4 regions of the Cytobacillus sp. MT66 genome follow, and region 1 is predicted to be linked to each of the others. Evidence: riboswitches for the same ligand, from Rfam matches in the RefSeq annotation. Region 1 holds a riboswitch; each other region holds the start of a gene.
The links. A riboswitch is a leader RNA that binds a small molecule or an ion and turns the genes downstream of it on or off. The one in region 1 is predicted to bind cyclic di-GMP.
Positions count from the first base shown of each region.

Region 2: it holds a riboswitch for cyclic di-GMP, as region 1 does, so the genes downstream of both, AC1Q59_RS12445 (putative bifunctional diguanylate cyclase/phosphodiesterase) here and AC1Q59_RS10240 (anti-repressor SinI family protein) in region 1, are expected to answer to the same signal.
Region 3: it holds a riboswitch for cyclic di-GMP, as region 1 does, so the genes downstream of both, AC1Q59_RS21515 (HNH endonuclease) here and AC1Q59_RS10240 (anti-repressor SinI family protein) in region 1, are expected to answer to the same signal.
Region 4: it holds a riboswitch for cyclic di-GMP, as region 1 does, so the genes downstream of both, AC1Q59_RS23770 (putative bifunctional diguanylate cyclase/phosphodiesterase) here and AC1Q59_RS10240 (anti-repressor SinI family protein) in region 1, are expected to answer to the same signal.

Region 1 is NZ_JBXAFB010000004.1:377,457-382,551, forward strand. It holds gene AC1Q59_RS10220 (MFS transporter) at 1-787, opposite strand, end outside; gene AC1Q59_RS10225 (MarR family winged helix-turn-helix transcriptional regulator) at 798-1,214, opposite strand; gene AC1Q59_RS10230 (anti-repressor SinI family protein) at 1,762-1,905, shown strand; gene AC1Q59_RS10235 (DUF5658 family protein) at 1,976-2,275, shown strand; cyclic di-GMP riboswitch class I at 2,518-2,597, shown strand; gene AC1Q59_RS10240 (anti-repressor SinI family protein) at 2,699-2,848, shown strand; gene AC1Q59_RS10245 (helix-turn-helix domain-containing protein) at 2,950-3,273, opposite strand; gene mnmH (tRNA 2-selenouridine(34) synthase MnmH) at 3,432-4,490, opposite strand; gene AC1Q59_RS10255 (DUF1128 domain-containing protein) at 4,695-4,922, opposite strand; gene AC1Q59_RS10260 (low molecular weight protein-tyrosine-phosphatase) at 5,079-5,095, shown strand, end outside.
Region 2 is NZ_JBXAFB010000006.1:75,803-80,897, forward strand. It holds gene AC1Q59_RS12440 (methyl-accepting chemotaxis protein) at 1-1,632, shown strand, start outside; gene AC1Q59_RS12445 (putative bifunctional diguanylate cyclase/phosphodiesterase) at 1,717-3,351, opposite strand; cyclic di-GMP riboswitch class I at 3,437-3,524, opposite strand; partial or broken gene AC1Q59_RS12450 (GGDEF domain-containing protein) at 3,900-4,427, shown strand; gene AC1Q59_RS12455 (alkaline phosphatase D family protein) at 4,575-5,095, opposite strand, start outside.
Region 3 is NZ_JBXAFB010000017.1:22,844-27,938, forward strand. It holds gene AC1Q59_RS21505 (hypothetical protein) at 1-1,165, opposite strand, end outside; gene AC1Q59_RS21510 (hypothetical protein) at 1,167-2,018, opposite strand; gene AC1Q59_RS21515 (HNH endonuclease) at 2,130-3,026, opposite strand; cyclic di-GMP riboswitch class I at 3,153-3,239, opposite strand; partial or broken gene AC1Q59_RS21520 (hypothetical protein) at 3,495-3,691, opposite strand; gene AC1Q59_RS21525 (YfiT family bacillithiol transferase) at 4,073-4,582, opposite strand; gene AC1Q59_RS21530 (DNA-3-methyladenine glycosylase) at 4,758-5,095, opposite strand, start outside.
Region 4 is NZ_JBXAFB010000025.1:22,061-27,155, forward strand. It holds gene AC1Q59_RS23750 (class I adenylate-forming enzyme family protein) at 1-346, shown strand, start outside; gene AC1Q59_RS23755 (HAMP domain-containing protein) at 366-1,946, shown strand; gene AC1Q59_RS23760 (STAS domain-containing protein) at 1,960-2,277, shown strand; gene AC1Q59_RS23765 (PP2C family protein-serine/threonine phosphatase) at 2,277-3,122, shown strand; cyclic di-GMP riboswitch class I at 3,570-3,641, shown strand; gene AC1Q59_RS23770 (putative bifunctional diguanylate cyclase/phosphodiesterase) at 3,723-4,508, shown strand; gene AC1Q59_RS23775 (EAL domain-containing protein) at 4,564-5,095, shown strand, end outside.

The sequences.
Region 1 (5,095 bases):
TAAATGGACGGGAGATTAAAATAAACACAGCATAAACGACGAAGAAGAAGCTGGCAGCCGTAAGAAGCCCGAGTTCTTTCGCATAAACAGAAATAAAGGAAAGCAGCCCTGCATAGCCAAGAGCAAGAATTCCCGCAACAATTGAAATAGGTATCGCATTTTTTTCAAAAAGGGTGGAAAATGAAAGCTTTTGAGCTGGTTTTTTAACACCATGACCAGATCTTTTCGGCACGCGAACAATGATAGATAATAAAACGGCTAAAAAGCCAAGGACCGTACATAATCCGAAAATAATATCAAAGCCCATGTATTGAATGATTGTCAAGCCGGCGAAAGGACCGATAACCATAGCCATGTTCATAAACATTCCGTAATAGCCGAGGCCCTCACCTTTTCGCTCATCAGGAATAATATCTGCGACAATCGCACCGGTGGCCGTTGTTGCCATGCCAAAACCGATTCCGTGAACAAAGCGCAAAGCAAGCAGCAGCGGAATCGAATCCGTCCAAAAATAAAGTAAGGATGCAACGGCAAAAATAATTAAAGCAGCCAGCAAGATTTTCTTTCGCCCATATTCATCAAGCCATTTGCCAGTAAATGGCCGGCAAAGAACTGCGGCAATCAAGAACATGGAAACGATGAGTCCGACTTGTGTTTCATCTCCATGTAAATCATCCATTACATAGATGGGCAATGTTGTCAGTAAGATATAAAACCCAATAAAAAGAAAAAAGCTGGTGAACGAGATACTTAGAAAGTCTTTCGTCCATAATGGTTGTTTCTTCATGCTGTTCCTCCTATAAATTTTCCTTCATTTTTTCAATAAATAATAGCATTGAATGAATTTCTTCATCCTCAATCGTTTTTAGAACTCTCGACTCGCATGCTCTGACTGCCTGATGCCATTCTTCATATTTATTCATGGCAGCTTCTGTTAGAACGATCTGCTTTTCCCGTTTATCAGCACCGACCAGTTTTGTAATCCACCCTGATTTTTCAAGACGGGCAATCGTTCTTGTCATTGTCGGTGCTTCAACGCCTAAATACTGTGCTAGCGTTTTTTGTGTAGAGGATCCATTTGTTTTTATGAGATAAATGATTGTCCATTGAGCAGAATAGAGGCCGAGCGGGATAAGTGCTTCGTTGAGAGCCTTAGAAAAATGCCTGGAAAACTGGTTGAGGGAGTGAAGAAGCTGTGTTTGGTTGCTTTCCATTAAATCACCTATATTTAAATTAGTTACCTAGCTAATTATATGCACTTTCGATCAGTTTGTCTAGACTAATGTTCAAAAAATGTTCACTTGATTTTTTGAAAGTGTTTACATAAAAAATCCAAGCCTTTTATTATATAAATTTTATAAATAATACATAATATTAAGAAAATGAGAGGAATTAAGAGTAAATGAATGAAAAACGTTCAATATAAAGAACGAATGTGAGAATTTCGATTTTTATCATAACAGAACATTTGGACTATACTCATCTTAATAGTTCTTTTAAAAGAACAACCTAATCAGGGTGGTGAAAAAATGTATCAAAAAAACTGCGATAAATGTCAACGGCCATCATTCGGCAGCAGTGAATATGGGGCCTGGCATTGTCCTGTATGCGGAAACGATTTAACGAAATATCCCTTCCTCGATGCAATGACACTTGAGAGAATTCATGTAAATGCTATTCCGTTTCAAAGGAAGATAGATTGCTATAAAGAACAAATCAAATCACTATGCTTGTGGACATTTTCAAAAGGGGATGGGACGGTTGGAGACAAAGGTCATCGCAAAGGAATTAGATAAGGAATGGATGCGGCTTATATTAGAAGCGAAAAAACAAGGAATTGAAAAAGAGGAAATTCGCAAATTTTTTTATAATGGGCAGGGAGAGGAGGCTAGTGAAAAATCATAGTAATTCCTGGGCGGGGATACTTTTTTTGAGTTACCTTATTTCAGTAACCGATTGATAATGGAGGACTTTCGTGAAAATCATTTTCCTTTATCTGGCTTTCTTGAACTTGTTTGATGGTGCAGTTACCTTCTGGGGACTCCAATCATCCATCATAACCGAATTCAATCCGCTTATGCATTCTCTCTACGATGTACATCCTGTGATTTTTCTTGTTTTTAAACTATGCTTGTCTTGTTTGTTGTTAGGATTTGTCGTTTTTAACCGGGTTCCATCGAATAGGCCTATAAGAGTTATATCCTTGGCAGCTTCGGTACTTTATACCTCTGTCATTTTTCTGCATGGGGTATGGATTTTTCAGTATATTGCGTAATCCTTGATAAAATAGACGACTTGTTTCCCTATTTTTCTGGCACCTTATAGGTTTTTATAATAATTTTCATTATTTAATCAATGAATTTTGACCTTTATGACAACCATATGTTGGAAATTGTCGATTAATCGGGGAAATTTGGGTTTAAAACATAGATTTATTTGACAAAAAGTAACACATTCAAACGTAAGCAAGCTAGTAAAATACAACTATGCAAAAAATACTATGCTTGTTTTTAAGGACACAGAAAATGGCAAACCCACTGAAAAATGGGGACGCAAAGTCACAGATCTAAGGTATAAGAGAAAGCTGGATCGGAAAATTGTCCTACATACATACACCGCAATTTTCTGGAGTACAGGAGATACATACTAAGATGGCTGGACTGCCTGGGATACGAATGGTATTTTGGGAGGGAATAGGTTGAATAATCTTAATGGACAAAATGAAGGACTTGACAGCGAATGGGTCCAGTTAATCATCGAAGCAAAGAATATGGGAATTGAAAAAGACGAAATAAGGGAATTTCTTTTAAAAAGTACGATTAATGAATTTAGCATTAAAACGAGTTAAATAAATATAAGAAATGAGAAGTGTTTCTTATGAGGGGGGTCTCTAAAAGAAATGCTTTTATTTTTACAATAAAAAAACAGAAGCATTGATAGGCTCCTGTTTTATTTCTTCTGATCAATTCTCCATTTATTAAATTCTAGAAATTCGCGGAACTGGTCTTTTGATACCCCTGAATTCATTGCTTCCTGGACAATGTTGATCCACTCTGAATCTAGCTCGTCTTTATTTGGCTGCTCGTGTATTAAATGATCAACGGGTACATTTAAGACGCCAGCGATTTTTTCAAGAAATTGTATTGAAGGGTTTGTTTGCAGGTTCCGTTCTAATGAACTTAAATAGGATTTGGCTACGCCAGCCCGTTCTGCAAGCTCGGATAACGACATTTTCTTTTCTTTACGCAAAGTTTTTACACGCTCACCGATCATCCAATCTCACACACCTTACTATTAATAATTATTCCTATTATATCAAAAAACAGTACGAAGTTCCATATTACGAACATAATATGTAAAATGTTCAGTATATTTCCTTATTTACCCGTTTTGTACGATTTGAAACCAATTTATATAAAAAAGTGCTCCGCTTAGTTTGCAAGAGCACTTTTTGATTCCACAAGCTTAATGATTTCCTCGGTTGCTGCATCCACATCATCTGCTTCAATATGATGGAATGGCTTTTCATATTCCAGCTGTTTGTGGGCATATCGCGGATCATAGTAGGATTCTAATAAAACCTTTATAAAGAGTCTAAAATCTTGATTTTCTAATGAATCATCTAATGCTTGAATAGCCTCTTTGTCTTTCATGCGCTTCCTGATAAAGGCATACCGTTCCTTAATGGTGTCAAGAAACCAATCCTCGTTTAAATATGGCTCAACATAGTCGCGGTGAATTCGCTCAATGCGCGTTTTTAGCGAAGCCTGCAGGTTGATGTTGATTCCATCTTGCTTCAAGTCAAGAAGGACGTCCGGCTGAACAACCTTTCCGATTCGCTTGCTTTCTGCTTCGATAAAGAAAAACGGTTTGTCCTTTATTTTTAGTAAAGTGTCAAAAAGCAGGGCATCGAAGGTTTTCTGACTGTGGCCCAGGTATTGCCCGTAGTAACCGAAGATGGATCCGCGGTGTGCAGCCATTCCTTCCAGGTCGATAACCGCCATGCCTTTTTCCGCTAGCTTATGAAGCACTTCTGTTTTTCCAACGCCCGTCATTCCATGAATGGAAATCGCCTTTTGCGGAACAAGATTGGGTATTGCTTCTAATATATACTGCCGGTAGGCGCGATACCCTCCGGTTAATCGTGTGGCTGAAAGGCCTGCGAATGATAAAAAGGTAGCAACCGATTTACTGCGCATGCCGCCGCGCCAGCAGTAAATAACTGGATGTCCGCCATCCTGCATTAAATCCCTAATTTTGCCGAGCATGTCTGGGATTTTTGCAGAGACAATCTCCATTGCCCGCCATTTCGCTACATCTGAACCTTCCTGTTTATAAATCGTCCCAATAAGGGCGCGTTCATCATTCGTAAATAATGGTACGTTGACTGCACCCGGAATATGAAATTCTTCAAACTCGCCAGGTGACCGAACATCAACCGGAATAGCCTTTTCCGTATGAATGAATTGATCAACACTTATTTCTCTCATATTTGGTGCCTCCATTTATCAGTTCCGTCTCGGAGATTGCACTCAGATATTTTTGGCAAAATCTGAGGCGTCCGACTCACAACTATACTATTGTAACTCTTTCTAGAAAAATTGTCTTTTGGAATTATTACCGGTTTGTCCAATTTTATAATGAATTATTCTTATACAAAAACAAAACAGCCCCCAAAAAGAGGCTGCGTCTGCTTACTTATTCTTCCTAAGATTGCCCAGTTCCTCGGCAATTGCCTGCATTTCATTCGGGCTGAAGGAGTTTTTTTTCATGACAAGATCGTAAATATCCTTTAACTCCTCGTACATTTCTTCATCAAAATGGGACGGTTTGATTGCTCCAAAGTTTAATACTTTTAGTTTTTCTTTAATTTTTTCAATCATATATTCAACATTTTCAACAGACTTTTGTGCTAAATCCACCCGAATTCCCCCTCTTAAATATGTACCGTCAGTTCTCTAGTATCCCCATCTTTCCATGTTATTCACAGATTGTCAACCATATTTAAAAGGTTTATGGTTAAAGGTTGCAGAAGATATCATTTTGAAAGAAAATGGTGGCAAGGAGGAATTTTATATATGATTAATGTTCTTTT
Region 2 (5,095 bases), on a different contig from region 1:
GATGGGATTTTGATAGAAGAACCTAAGAAGACAGATCTGGAGGGATTTGACCCGAGGGAAAGAGATTGGTATAAAGCCTCAATGGAAAACTCGGGCAAGCCTATTGTATCAAAACCATATAAATCAAGTACTGGTGATATGGTTATTGCTATTTCGCAAGCCACAAAGGATGGAAGCGGCGTGATAGGGATAGATATCTCTCTAAGTTATCTTAAGCAGTTAACGGACCAAATTAAGATTGGAAAGAATGGATATGCGCTAATTTTAGACGAGGATAAAAAGTTTCTTGCTCATCCGTCGGAAGAATTAGGATTGCAAACAGATGATAAATTTTATAACCAAATGTATGTCAAAGATATTGGAGTATTTACCTATAAGTTAAACGGTGAAGATAAAGTAATGAGTTATGTAACTAATGAAGCAACTGGATGGAAAATCGGGGGGAATATGTATTTATCTGAAATAGATCAAACAGCCTCTCCGATCCTGCAGAAAACATTAGCAGTCATATTCATTGCTTTAATAATTGGGGCTATTTTTGTATTTTTCATTATTAAATCAATTATTAATCCGATAAAGGATTTAACAAATAAGGCCATTACTATCAGTAAAGGGGATTTAACAGAGCATATCGAGGTACAAACAAAGGATGAAATTGGCCAATTAGGCAAAGCCTTTACTGTCATGCAGGAAAGTCTTAGAAACCTTGTTCAAAATGTTGAAAAGAATGCAGAGCAAGTGGCGGCTTCATCAGAGGAGCTATCAGCAAGTGTTGATCAAACCACCAGTGCAACCGAACAAGTGGCTGCGGCTATTCAAGAGGTTGCTGGCAGTGCGGAAAAACAAATGAATGGTGTTGATCATAATGCCCAAGTCCTAAGTGAAGTTTCTGAAGGGATCTCACATATTGCTGAAAATACGATAAGGGTATCTGAACTTGCTGTACAAACAGCAGCACAAGCAGAAATAGGCGGACAGGCTGTCACGGATACAGTTAATCAAATGACCTCTATTGATCAATCGGTTAGAGAGTCAAATGTGATGATTCAGTCTTTATATGAACGTTCACAAGAGATCAGTCAAATTTTAACGGTTATTTCGGGCATTTCCGAACAAACCAACCTTCTCTCTCTTAATGCTGCCATTGAAGCAGCTCGTGCTGGGGAACACGGGAAAGGATTTGCGGTAGTCGCAGATGAAGTAAGAAAACTTGCTGAACAATCTCAACAGTCCGCAAAGGAAATTCTTAACATCATTCAGGGGATTCAACAGGATACAGAAAGTGCTGTTCAGGTGATGGCCCGTGTGACTAATGATGTGCAGTCAGGCGTTAGGGTTTCTAATGAGGCTATAGAAAAATTTGATCTTATTCTTAAGAGTACTAAAGAAATTACTCCGCAAATGGATGGGATCTCTGCTACGTCGCAGGAAACGTTATCGGCTATTCAAGAGGTATCTGAAAGTGTAAATATACTAGCTAGTATTGCAAGAGGGAATGCCTCAACTTCTGAAGAGGTTGCCGCATCAACAGAGGAGCAGCTCGCAACGATGGAAGAAATCTCATCCTCATCCAAGGCATTAGCATCAATGGCTGAGGAATTGCAGGAATTAATTTCGACATTTAAATATTAAATAGGAAAAGGAGCTCTCATTAAGCAAATAATAATGAGCGCTTCTTTTTTTTCACTGTTTAGGTCCTCAAGATATTGGCATTTTTTACAATAACTCATTAATAATTTTTTCGATATTATCTATTTCCGCAAGTATGTTATCAATATCGTTTGCTTTACCAAGATCTTTTTGCATGATTTGGAGGGTGTTTTTGATAGATAACAAAGGATTTCGTATTCCATGGGCAACCCCTGAGGCTATTTGACTCAATCCGCTAGGCTTTTCAGTTTTACACACCCTATTATCAGATTTTTTAAGCTCTGAGTTTTCTGCCAGTTCTAGCCTAGTTAATTCTAATACATTTTCTAGCGGCTGATGATTGGAAAGTTCTCTTTGAATACCTGAAGTAAGGAGTATTTCTTCCATTTCCCTATGTCTTTGTGCAATCTCCTCTGGCGGCAGAGGCTTGCTGAAAAGATAGCCTTGAGCACCATCACAATGATTTCGTTGAAGAAAGACTAATTGGTCTTTTGATTCCACCCCCTCAGCAATCACCTGCATTTCTAGCTGATGAGCCATGGTAATAATGGTTTTAACAATGGCTGCATCAGTGGAATCTTGGGTTGAGTTTCTTACAAACGATTGATCAATTTTTAAAACATCAATCGGGAATATTCTTAGGTAATTAAGAGAGCTATAACCAGTTCCAAAGTCATCTAAACTGATTTTTACACCAAGGGTCTTTAATTCGTTAAGTACTTTTAATCCTTGAGGGATATCCATTAAGGTACTTTCGGTAATTTCAAGTTCTAGGTATTCTGCATCTAACCCTGTTTCTTCTAGAACAGATTTAACAATTTGAGCGAAGTTAGGCTGATAGAGCTGCCGGCCAGATAAATTAACGGAAATAATAAATGGTGGAAGTCCCTGATCCTGCCAGGCCCTATACTGTTTACATGCTGTTCGTAATACCCATTCCCCAATTGGGATAATGAGGCCAGTCTCCTCTGCAAGCGGAATAAACTCCCCTGGGGAAACCATTCCTTTTTCCGGATGATCCCAACGGATAAGTGCTTCCATTCCCATCATTTTTCCAGTGAAAAGATCCATTTTGGGCTGATATTGCAGAAAGAATTCATTATTATTTATTGCCTTATGCAGATTCACTTCAATTTCTAATTTATTATGTATGTGATCTGTTTGATTTGAACGATAAAATTGAAAGTTATTCTTGCCATTATTTTTTACATGATACATAGCTACATCGGCTTTTTTAATTAGGGAGTCAATATCTTTTCCATCATGTGGATAGAAGCTAACTCCAATACTTGGTGAAGAATAAATTTCATAGCAATCAACAATGAACGGTTCGTCAAAACAAGTAAGGATTCTTTCCATGGTATCCATTACTTCTTTATGATTCAGATTGATAAGGGATACAAGAAATTCATCTCCACCATTTCGTGCCAAGGTATCAGCTTGGTCTAAACAATTGATTAACCGTTGAGCAACTTCTTTTAATAACAAGTCACCAATCTCGTGGCCTAACGAGTCATTAATGACCATAAACCTGTCTAGGTCAAAGAACAATACAGCTGCAGACTTAGTTGTTTCTTTTTGTAAGACTTCCTTTAAATGCTTAAAAAAATGATGACGGTTGGATAAACCCGTCAATGCATCATGGTTAATGAAATAATCAATTGCTTCATCTACCCCTATAAGATCCTTCTTTACTACCATATTGCACCATCCTCGATTTTCCGTATTTAGAAATTCTGGATAATGAAGAAGAGACTAAACGAAAACCGATTAGTCTCTTCTTATTATCGGTAACTGGCTGGCATGATCTGACATTGATCGAAGCCCCTTTAGTTTTGCGTCTTTACCTTTCGATAAATTTGCCTTTAACTAATTTATATTTTTAAATATGAATAAGTTTGGTTCCATGGATTATAGTCTAGGTAAATGCTACCATATATTAATTGATTATTCACCTAAAAAATACAAATTTCGATATTTTTCGATTGTTTTCTACATGTTTGTAAGGGTAAAATTGTGATAAAATACCTATCAACTTTAAAGTGAAATGTTCTATTCTTTTTATTGTTAGACATTAATAGTAAGGGTGACATTCTATCAGAAAAATTATTATTCTTCTTATTATGATTATTTTCTTTAGTTTGCTTTTCGTAGTTTATGATTATATCAACTACGAAACTTATAAAAAGAATTGGTTAAGAATAACACTTTTAATTATTCCAATCTTTTTACAGCTGGTATTAACCTATTTGATCAAGGTAAACTTTGAAAAACTGAAATTTTTAACAGAAAGGGACTTCTTAAGTAAGGTTTATAATAGAAGATTCGTCCATAGTGCTTTTCCGGAAATAACACAAAAATTAAATGGCCAGAAATTAAACATCTTCTTGCTAGACATAGATGATTTTAAGGAAATTAATGATACCTATGGTCATGAAGCTGGGGATTTAGCTATTCAAGCTGTTTCTAAAGCACTTACTAGAAATACAAGAAAGATGGATATCGTTGCCAGATGGGGAGGAGATGAGTTCTTCCTAATCATTCCTAATAAAGAGGTTATATCTACCGAAGCGATTTTAAATAGAATTAAAAAGAATTTAGAAAACTTTTCAACGTAAAAAAGCATTAATCTTTCTATATCTATTGGACGCTCAGTATACCCGGATGATGGCAAACGACTGGAAGAATTAGCGAAATTAGCCGATAAAAAAATGTATAAACATAAATTTAAACACAAACAAAGCAAAAACGAAAATGGCACAAAAGGGTGTAAGTAAGAGGACACAGGGACAGGCACCTTGTCCGAAAGCCTGTAGATTTGTTTGAAAATCCCCAATCGTATAAATCGGTTATAAATTCCTATCCGGGATATCTTCAAAAATATTGCAGAGAGTGATCAGCTGATCACTCTCTAAATTTTATCCTTATAAAGGTGTAGCGGTTAGTTGCTTCAACGCTGGTTTCCCGTCTTCAACCACAAACGAAGCACGTGTACTAATCGGGGCTCCCGGTCTTGTTACATATGGAATGACTTGATAATCGGTTTGCCATGTGTTTTGTGTCAGTTTACAGCGTACATAGCCGCGATAGTTATTGAAAAACTTAATATGCGGGTTTTCTTTTAAGTATTGTGCGGTATTGTTATTCACATCCGATCCGTCACCATTAGACGTAATCGAAGTCCCGACAAACTCTACGGCTACTGTTTCTGAATTCGGGTCATGGAAGTCTACTTTGATTTCATTTGCCCAGTTCGTATGAACATCCCCAGTAAGGACGACGGTGTTTTTAATATCCTTTTCTGCTAAAAAGTCTGTAATTCGCTGACGGGCAGCTGGATAGCCATCCCAAGCATCCATACTTACATATTCTTCTCCTGGATCAAAATCACCATCACGGTGAGCGAAAAATACTTGTTGTGCTAGTACTTTCCATTTCGTTTGTG
Region 3 (5,095 bases), on a different contig from region 1:
CTAATACTGGAATAGGTATTAGCATTTGTCCTATTGCTCCACCTGTAGCTGCAATACCTGCTTCAATACAAAGGATTTGACCTTGTGTAACAAATTCATCCATAGAGATTTGTTCCTTATTTAAGTCCGCAAGTAAAGATGATAACCCCATCGTTGCACTTGTAACAGCACCTGCAAACGGAGCTGACAGAGAGGTTAAATTAGTTAAAGCGTATATACTCCCGGCAGTAACACCGCCTTTGGCACCTGCACCTGCAGAACTTATACCAATTTCCTTCCAATCATCTTTATTAAAATCCTGAATCTTCTTTCCCTTCTTCACTTTACTATAAATTACTGTAATCGTATTCAATGAAGCTGCAATAGCAGCTGCTGTACCAGCAACTTTAACTCCTTCTCCAATTGAAGGTCCTTTTTTAGCCTCGATGGATTTTGTTTTTTCCCTTGCATCTTTTTGAATTTCATCTTGAATTTTTTGATTCTCATCAACAATTTGGTCTTGATGTTTTGATACCGTTTCCCCGGCTGTACCTAATTGAGCTTCACTATAATTTGAAACGGACGGTTTTACTATTTCTTGAAAACTCCTACCTGTCTGACGCTCTATTTCTTCTACCTTTTGGAGAATAGCACGAATTGATTTATCGTTTAAATTACTAGGGGCTTGGCCTGATCTAATAGCTTCAATAATCTTATATTGATCTTTTGGTATAGAGTAATTCATAGAACTATCTTGATACTTTCCATAATGATCAAGTATATGTTTAAGTGTGTTATTTGATCCATTGATAAATTTGGATTGATACTTAATACCATCTAAAATGAAGTCCTCTGGTGCAGTACGAGCCACTCCATCAAAGGTAGCAACTTCACTTTGACCTTTTAAGGCTACCCAAGCATTGCGAACATTAACTTCTAGATGTTCTGCTACTTCGCCATGTTTCGTTTGTTCAGAACCTAGTATATTCTTTGGTTCTGAGAGAAACTGACGCATTTTCATCATATGTTTCAATGCAGTTTCAAAATTTATATTTTGCTGTTGCTGATTCTGCAATTTTTCTTTAACGATTTGATCTAACTGTTTAGCGATGGATTGACTCTTCCATTGGTTAAACCCATCTACTCCTGCTGCAGTAATCTGGTCTTTCCAAACATTTGTGGACATCTTACTTGCCAACTTCCTTCATAAATAACGCTGATAAACTTTCTGTGTTATTGATTATGGCTCTTAACAAATTACGTTCATCCTGTGAAAAGTCAGTGAAAGACTTTACATTTTTCGTTTTACTAATAAATGAAATCAAACTTTGTTCTAAGTTAGTAGCTAATGTTTGTGTAAAAGAGTTCAAGTTGGTAATCTCTGTAGATGTAGCGTCAAGTACTTTCATTGCCTTTACAATTTCAACTCGTTCCTTATCTGCTTTGATAGCGGCTTCCTTATTCTTTTTGCTTGCAAAGAAACCACCTGCCGCTATACTAGCTGCACCAATCCCCCAACCAATAGGGCCTGCTAATGCTAGTAAGGCACTTCCCCCGGCCATTCCGCCACCACCTGCTGCTAAAGCCCCGCCACCTAACCAAGCTAAAGCTGCATTAGTAGCTGCTGCTCCTGTTAAACCTGAAATAGCTGCTCCTGTTGATGCAGTTCCGAAAGTAGTAGCAATCGCCATTGCTGCTGTTGGAGCAAGTGCCGCTGTAGCTACCCCTGCCGCAACACCCGCTGCTGTACCTCCACCTGCTAACTTAATCATTTCTTTTTCATCATACGAGATTTCGCTAAGTGCCTTAAAGCTTGCAAGATTTACATGGACTTCTTCGAAAGTTTTGTCAAACTCTTTTGGAGTGTTGGCCAAAGTATTTATATAATCTTCAACTTTTTGAATTACATCCTCTGCATAATTTCTTGCATTATGCAATTTAATCGCATTATTTTGTAAGTCGTTAGAAGACTTCTCATATTTATATAAAGCATTTTGTAGTTTTCTTACCGCTTCTTTTTTTAATGAGCTATTTAACATTGATAATTTCTCCTTTTTTTATAGAACCAAGGTCAAAATATAAAGTATTTTTCTGCTAAATCTATTTATTAACCTAGCTTAACCCTTATAAGCATAATTTCTCTATTAGTATTACCGATTTTCACTTCCACCGCCCCAAATTGCTCGGCCACCTGTATGTGCAGTTTGAGCATGGGACTCTTCATCTACTAACTGCAAAAGACCCGGTTCCTCGTTATGGTGCCAAGTATATCCTTCCGGTGTTTGTCCGTTTGCTAGACCTTGGACTTCAGCTTGTGAGAAACCTAGTTCATTGGCAAGGTCCGGATTCTCTATAATAGCCTGATACAATGTATCATTAGCTACTTCAAAATGAACATCATCACCTTCTAAATACAATTCTTCTGCAATCATGACATTGAAAGTTTCATCAAATACAGGGAATGTACCTTCAACAACTTGTCCATTTGGTAGATCAACTGTTTTTTCAACGAAAGGTACTCCTGTTTCTGGAAGTTCATACCCGCTTAAATGATCATTCCTAGTTTCAATTTCCTCTGCTTCTATGATATCTGCTCCATCTACTAAATCTACTACACCGATGGCAAGACCTGACACAGCTACTACTTTACCAAGATTCTTCAGTCCTTTTATTGCTTGCTCTTTATCTCCACTTCTAAATCCTTTATAGGTGCTGCCAGCATTATTAGCTGTGTATTTTAGAGCAGAACCAATTCCCTTTATCGTTTTACCTGTGGAATCCTTTAAATCATTTAAACCTTTTTGTTTATAGTACTCATCTTTTTTAATAGCACCATATGTACCTTGAACCGCTCCATCTACAAACTGTCCTGCATTGTCTAAAGCTATTTTAGAAGCAGATTGAACACTATCTCCAACGTCCTCTAACCATTCACCAGTACCTTTCCACTTACTGCCTACAGCTTTTCCAACTACTTTAACAGAACCGCCGATTAATCCTCCTCCGACAGTTCCAATACCCTTTCCAATATTACGAAATACTCTCATAACCTATTCCTCCATTATTTAAGGACAATACCAATCGTTTATAAAAGCTTCCAACGTATTAATAAAAAAAACAGCTATCCCAAATGTTATAGGGATAGCCAACTAGTCATATACTGCTATTTTTGTATTGGCAACCCGACTATCATTATCCAATAGGATTTTAGACTCGTAGCTTTGCGTCCTTACCTTTCGATAAGTTTGCCTTTATCAGATTTTTATGTCTATATTCACATTACTATTTTACTATAAACACAACAATGAAGTATATCGTTTTTTGTCGGTGATCATTTTTTTCAAACTACTATAAACAAAAGAAGCTCCCATAAGTTTGCTATACTTATGAAAAGCTTCTTTGAGTTTTCTTTTATTGCCTTACTAAATGGAGCAAAAGTTGAGGGTATTGCCTATCCAGAATTTGACGAAACTTTCTAGAACTAATTTATTTTGCCCTACTAACATAGGAATAGCTTAACTCCAAAGTTTATGATGTTCATAAACGGTATCCTCCATTAATTGTTCACCGGTTACATATACATCATTTTCCCATCGTTCGTTACCCAGCCGATTTGGCTCGCTTCCGGCCATAGATTTTCAAATTGTCCTTTGTTTTCTCTTTTTACAGTTAATGAGAATCTTGATTGTGATTCACTAAATAACGCTACTGTCGGTTTGTTTACATAATTAAATTGTAATAAACTAATTTACAGCTGCTATTCGCGATGCTTAATAATCCTCCCGGTACTCAGCAGCCTTAACATCCCACTTAGGTGATAAATCATTATAGGAACTTGTCTTTTGCAAAGCCAATCGAGGCTAAAAAAAGAGTAATAACCATATCCCGATTTAAAGGACTTAAACCTGTACCGTTTGGATAGATCATTTGTGTATTTGGCAATTAAAAATACTGTTTATGGCAGTATGTTTTTGAATATAAATAAGCCGAAAATATGCATATTTTCGGCTTATTTATAGTTCGTGATATTGAAAAAAAGCACCATTTAGTTGCATAAAACTTTTGTAACTATTTCTTATTTATATATATTGTATTATTTTGATAATGCAATTTTTATATGGGCTAAGTGATGCTCTTCGTGCCAGGATAATTTTGCTACTTTTGCTGCAACTGTTATTTTACCGTTTATCTTGTGATTAAAAGCTCGATCTAATTGTTCTTCAGTTAAGCTATTTCCTAAAGATACGATGCGCTCATTTATACCTTCTAACATTTTAATAGAACTTTCTACAGGAAGCTTTGTATCCGGTTGAATCGCCCACTTTTCTTCATCAAAAGCAGGTACTGTTGGATTGTCATCTGTTAAAGCCAGCTTCAACCGTTGATACATATTCAACTGAGAATCTGCAATGTGATGAACAAGTTGGCGGACTGTCCAGCTACCTTCACGATACGTTCTGCTTAATTCCTCATCACTTAGGGAGTCAACAGTTTCTCTTAATCGAATCGTGTAAGTTTCAATTTCCTTTAGCCATTCTTGAATATTTTCTAATGTTACTTTTTCAGGAACTTGTAGTTTCCCAATTGGGTATCTTACATCCATTGTCAATCCCCTTTTCCCTTATTTCATAATATTTTGACCATTAAAGTAATTTCTTTAATTGTATCATTTCAACAAACAACATTGCCATTTAATAGCTTATTCAATTAAATGGCCCATTTGTTGAATGGTATCAGCCTCATCCAGTTACCAATTCCTTTTTTTATAAACATGAGAACTATCGGGTTTTTGGAGAAACAAACTTGTTCCCAGAAATCCAAAAACGCCAGGGATAATGGACAGCCTCACCGGTATTCTGGATGCCAATCCTTGGACCGGAAGCGATATTTTCAAGTTCAATGTCCGTTCCTTTTGCTATCCAAAGTGGGGATTGATCAAGTGGATGGCCATAGTCAGCCATTGTAATGTCAAGTGCCTTTGTCAGTTTACCTGGGCCATTAGTCCATTCGATTTCATTTTTTGCTTTTGGCCTCCTTTTAGCCATTAATTCTTTTCCAGAAAAGGGTTCCAATGCCCTAACTAGAACGGCATGAGGCTGCCCAATTTCAGCGCTTA
Region 4 (5,095 bases), on a different contig from region 1:
AGCAGATGGAAAAATTGAACTGGTAGGACGTATAAAGGACATGATTAAAAAAGGTGGGCAACAAGTTATCCCAGGAGAAATAGAAGGTTTTCTCGGTAATCATCCCAATGTACAAAAGGCTATAGTTGTAGGAGTCCCTCACGCTGTTTATGGTGAACAAATTGTCGCATTCATTCAAAAAAAGAATGAACTAACAGTACAAAATTTATATGAGTATTGCAAAGATCGTATAGCACGCTATAAATTTCCAGATCAAATTCGGTTTATAGAGGAATTTCCAATGGTACAAGGAAAAGTTGATAAGGTGAGTCTCCGGAAAAGAGCTATCACAGAACCGATCAAATAGGATTAAGGAGGACTCTCTCTTGTTAAGGAAAAACATATCGCTAAGAAAACAGTTTTTAACCAGAATTATAGCGATTCTATTAGTTATTTCAATACTATCAGCCGGTATTCAGCTGTACACGATGAATAAGAAAATTGATTATGACATAAACACTCAAACGGCTATTATTGCTCAAAGTGTGAACCAAGGGATAGAAGAAACGGATTTGGCAACTAAAAGTATCGAACACCAAATCGATTTAAAGATGGAAGGATACTTGAAACATATTGGATTTATGCTGAATAAAAAGGATCATGAAAATATTACGGTAGAGGAACTATTAAAAATTAGAGACGAATTGGGTCTCGCCGGCCTATCTATTCTAGCCGAAAAAGATAATGATATTGTGATTGTTAAATCCACAGACCCAAAAGAAATAGGATGGAGCTCTAGAAATGTTGGAGATTGGATTTACGCAAATTTTGTCCAAATGTTTGAAGATAAAGCTATTGAGGTAGAGGGTGTATATTCGGCTGAAGGATTGGTTGTCATGCCAGTCGTAAGGTCAGAAGTTTATGATGCGGAAGATTTATTTTTTAAATATGGTTACTATCACCCCAAAGGAACGAACTATATTATAGATCCATTTATTGAAGCGGATGAAGTCTATAAATTTACTCAAAGAGTAGGTCCTGATTCATGGATTTCTCAAATGGAAAAGGAAAATCCCTTTGTGGTGGATATTTCCGTATTAGATCCAAAGGTCTTTCAAAATCCTGAATTAGAAAGCCAATATTGGCCACCGGTTAAAAAAGTAGTCTATGGAGATTTTCAATATCAAACTAAACAGGACCTAAAGGTGATTACAGGAATGATTGAAAATCCTACCAAAAGGACTGTAAGGGAAACAATCAATGGAGAGAAGGTTCTAAAATTATATTTACCGCAAGAAAATGGTCAAGTTCTTCATATAGCCTTTGATTATACAAAAATGACAAAGCCATTGGTAACCCAATCTTTCATTCTAGGTGGAACAGGGATAGCTGCAGTTGTAAGTATATTCTTCTTAATCTATGGCCTATTTAATAAAATTTATGAGAGCATTCGGAAGATTAAAGACCAAATCAGTTTATTAGAAAACGGGGATTTAACCGCACAAAGCCAGGTTCATGATGGAAGCGAATTAGGCTTACTTTCTGAAAGTGTGAATAACATGGCACGTAAATTAAATTATCTGGTAAACGAGACACGTAAACAAGCGATCAAAACTATGGAACTTTCCGTTCATTTAAAGGACGAGGCATCCAATTCTGTAGAAACAATCTATCAAATATCTACAGAAACCACAATGAAGGCAAGGGAACAATTATATGAAATTATGGAATTTATTGATAGGACTGAAGAGGTATTAACTCCTTATCAACAAAACGAAAACGTACAAAAGGTGATCAGCAAACTGGAACGAATGAGAGAGGTTGCCAAAGAAAGAACCTCATCCACTACTGATACAACAATAACATTAGCTGACTTGCTTAAATCCTTATATGGACAATCTAGTGAACTATCAGAGATATCCAATACATTATTGGAACAAATTAGTCAATTCAAACTTGATAAATAGGGAGGGGATGTTAGTGGAATTAAATGTCAACAAAGAAATACAAGGATCAAAAATGACATTAAAATTAAATGGTGATTTAGATATCTCGACAAGTAGTAGTATTGATCCTTATTTAGAGGAAATTGAGGATATTGACGTATTAGTATTCGATTTTAGTGAATTAGAATTTATTGATTCGACAGGAATTGGTTCCATTATGAATGCTATTTTCTTATCACAGGAGAAGAACTTTAGCGTAGAACTGCAAGGTGTTAATGACATGACAAAAGAAATTCTAGAGATTGTAGGGATTTATCAGATATTAGACACAATCCAAAAGGGGGATGCCTAATGTTCTTTGAGCAGTTTACCTACAATATCACTAATGATTCAGACAATAGGAATAACGTGGATAAAACACTAGAAAGAGAAATTAACCTGGCTAGAAATATTCAAACCTCGTTATTAAATGGAAGAGCTCCCGAGGTAGATGGCGGGAAACTCTGCGGAAATTCTCTTCCTGCTAGATTAATTGGCGGGGACTATTATGACTTTTATCCACTAGTGAATGGGAAAGTTCGCATTGTCATTGGCGATGTGATGGGGAAAGGAATTCCAGCAGCTATGTTAATGATTTTGACCAGAGGGGCTTTTCGAAGTGCTGCAGAAAGTACTAAAGGCCCCGGAGAAACCTTAACAGCCATGAACCAGGCGTTGCACAATGATTTGCGTACCTTAAAATCATTTGTTACCCTATTTTGTGCGGATTGGGACCCAAAGACTGGTATTTTCAGTTATGCCAATGCTGGACATCATCTCCCCCTTCTACTAAAGGGAAACAGTCGGACCATCTTAGATCTTCCAAAGATAAAAGGGATTATGGTTGGGGGGTTAGCGAATCAAGTGTACAAAGAGCAATCTATCAAATTAGAAGAATCGGATATGGTGTTTTTTTATACTGATGGCATTATAGAAGCTCAAAATAACGAAGGGGAACAATATCAGATTGATCGACTAAAGGAAACATTGATTTTACATCAAGACAAAGATGTAGGTGAAATTGAAAAATACGTTATGAACTCGATTAATGAATTTACTTCTGAAGTTCCACAGAGAGACGATATTACTATGGTCCTTTTGAAAATTAGTCAACAGAAAGCGGATATTAGTAGTTTGAATTCTCCTGTATTAGCATGAATTAGGTAGGAAAGGTGATTAAGGTTAGGCCGCTACTTTCTTACATAGCGTAGCAACTTTAACCTTTCCTTAACGGATTCATGAAGGAGTCTCCCATCCTCAAGGAATGTGAAAGCCCAATGAGTAGGTGGGAGATGAATTTCGGTGGCTTAAGCCAAAGCTTTTTTATTCTTTCAATTACTTTATTATAACGTAGCCGGGAACACTCATGACTTTAGTCATGAGCTGAATCGGATTCAAAAAGGGTGTAGCTTTTGCCATTTTACTATTCGACATATGCATAATCAATATGTACGCAAAAACGCTAATATAGCGGATTACCACTTGCAAAACCAATCGAAATAAATCGAAAGTTGTATTTATAAGATGTAAAATCGGTCTGTCCTATAGTAACCTTCACCTGTATTGGTAAATGGAGCTCGAACAATTATTACTTTAATTTCATAAATTAGTCAAAGGTAAAGACACAAAACTATAGGGGCTTCGATCAAGGTCGGATCATGCTAGCCAGTTAGCAATAATCTTCAGAGACTAATCAATTCGCTTAGTCTTTTTTGTTTGTTAAAATTTCGGAAAATGGAAAATAGAGGATGATGCCATGTGGTAGTAAAAAAGGATCTTAATGGGGTGGATGAAACAATTGATTGTATGGATAACCATGATGCATTAACGGGATTATCTAATCGTCATCATTTTTTTAATCATTTAAAGGATACCTTGGAAAAAGAAACGACTAAGAATGCAGCTGTATTGTTCTTTGATTTGGACCGGTTTAAAGTCATTAACGACTCGTTAGGCCATATAATCGGGGACCTGTTAATTAAAGAGGTCTCTAATAGATTAATGGATTGCCTAAAGTTGGCTGATACTGTTGCGAGAAATGGAGGGGATGAATTTTTTGTATCCCTAATCAATCTAAATCGTCAAGAGGTACTAGATATCATGGAAAAGATTCTTACATGCTTTGACGAACCATTCATCATTGATCGCTATGAAATCTATACCTCGCCCAGCATAGGTGTCAGTTTTTACCCTAATGATGGGAAAGATGTTGACACTCTAATTACAAAGGCTGATGTAGCCATGTACTCCGCAAAAGCTAACGGAAAAAACAGTTATCAACTTTATCACTCTAGACAGTCCGAAAACCTTCATGAAAAATTAGAAGTCGAAATTCACCTACATAAAGCATTAGAAAATAATGAGCTTTTCCTTCATTATCAGCCTAAGTTAGATATTTTCACCGGGGAGATTATTGGAATGGAAGCGCTCATTCGTTGGAATCATCCAGAAAAAGGGATAATTTCACCTGCTGACTTTATTCCACTTGCTAAAGAAACAGGTTTGATTCTTTCCATCGGTGAGTGGGTTTTAGAAGAGGCTTGAAGACAAAATAAAGATTGGCAGGAGGCAGGCCTACCTCCTTTCATTATTTCCGTTAATCTTTGCGCGCCAGCTTTATCAGCCTAATTTAGCTAAAAAAGTAGAAACGATTTTAGCAAAAACAGAACTTGATTCTGAGTATCTGGAACTCGAGATCACAGAAAGTACGTTAATGGATATTCCACAAGGGTTAAAGGTTCTAAACGAATTGAAAAGTTTAGGTGTGCAAATTAGTTTGGATGATTTCGGTACAGGGTATAGCTCTCTTAATTATTTAAGGCGCTTTCCCACTGATGTTTTGAAAATTGACCAATCGTTTGTAAGAAGTGCTACCCAAGATTCTACGGATGTAGCCATTGTTAAAACCATTATTCAAATGGCCCATCAGCTCCAAATGAAAGTGGTGGCAGAAGGGGTGGAGTTAAAGGATCATCTGATTTTCCTTCAGAGAAATCATTGTGATGGCGCCCAAGGCTATCTTTTTAGTAAACCCCTGCCACCGGATAAGGTCATACAAAAATACTATGAAATTGAACAAATATTATCCATGTCAGGGATTCACAAAGAAATTAAAAACGAATGGCTTGAAA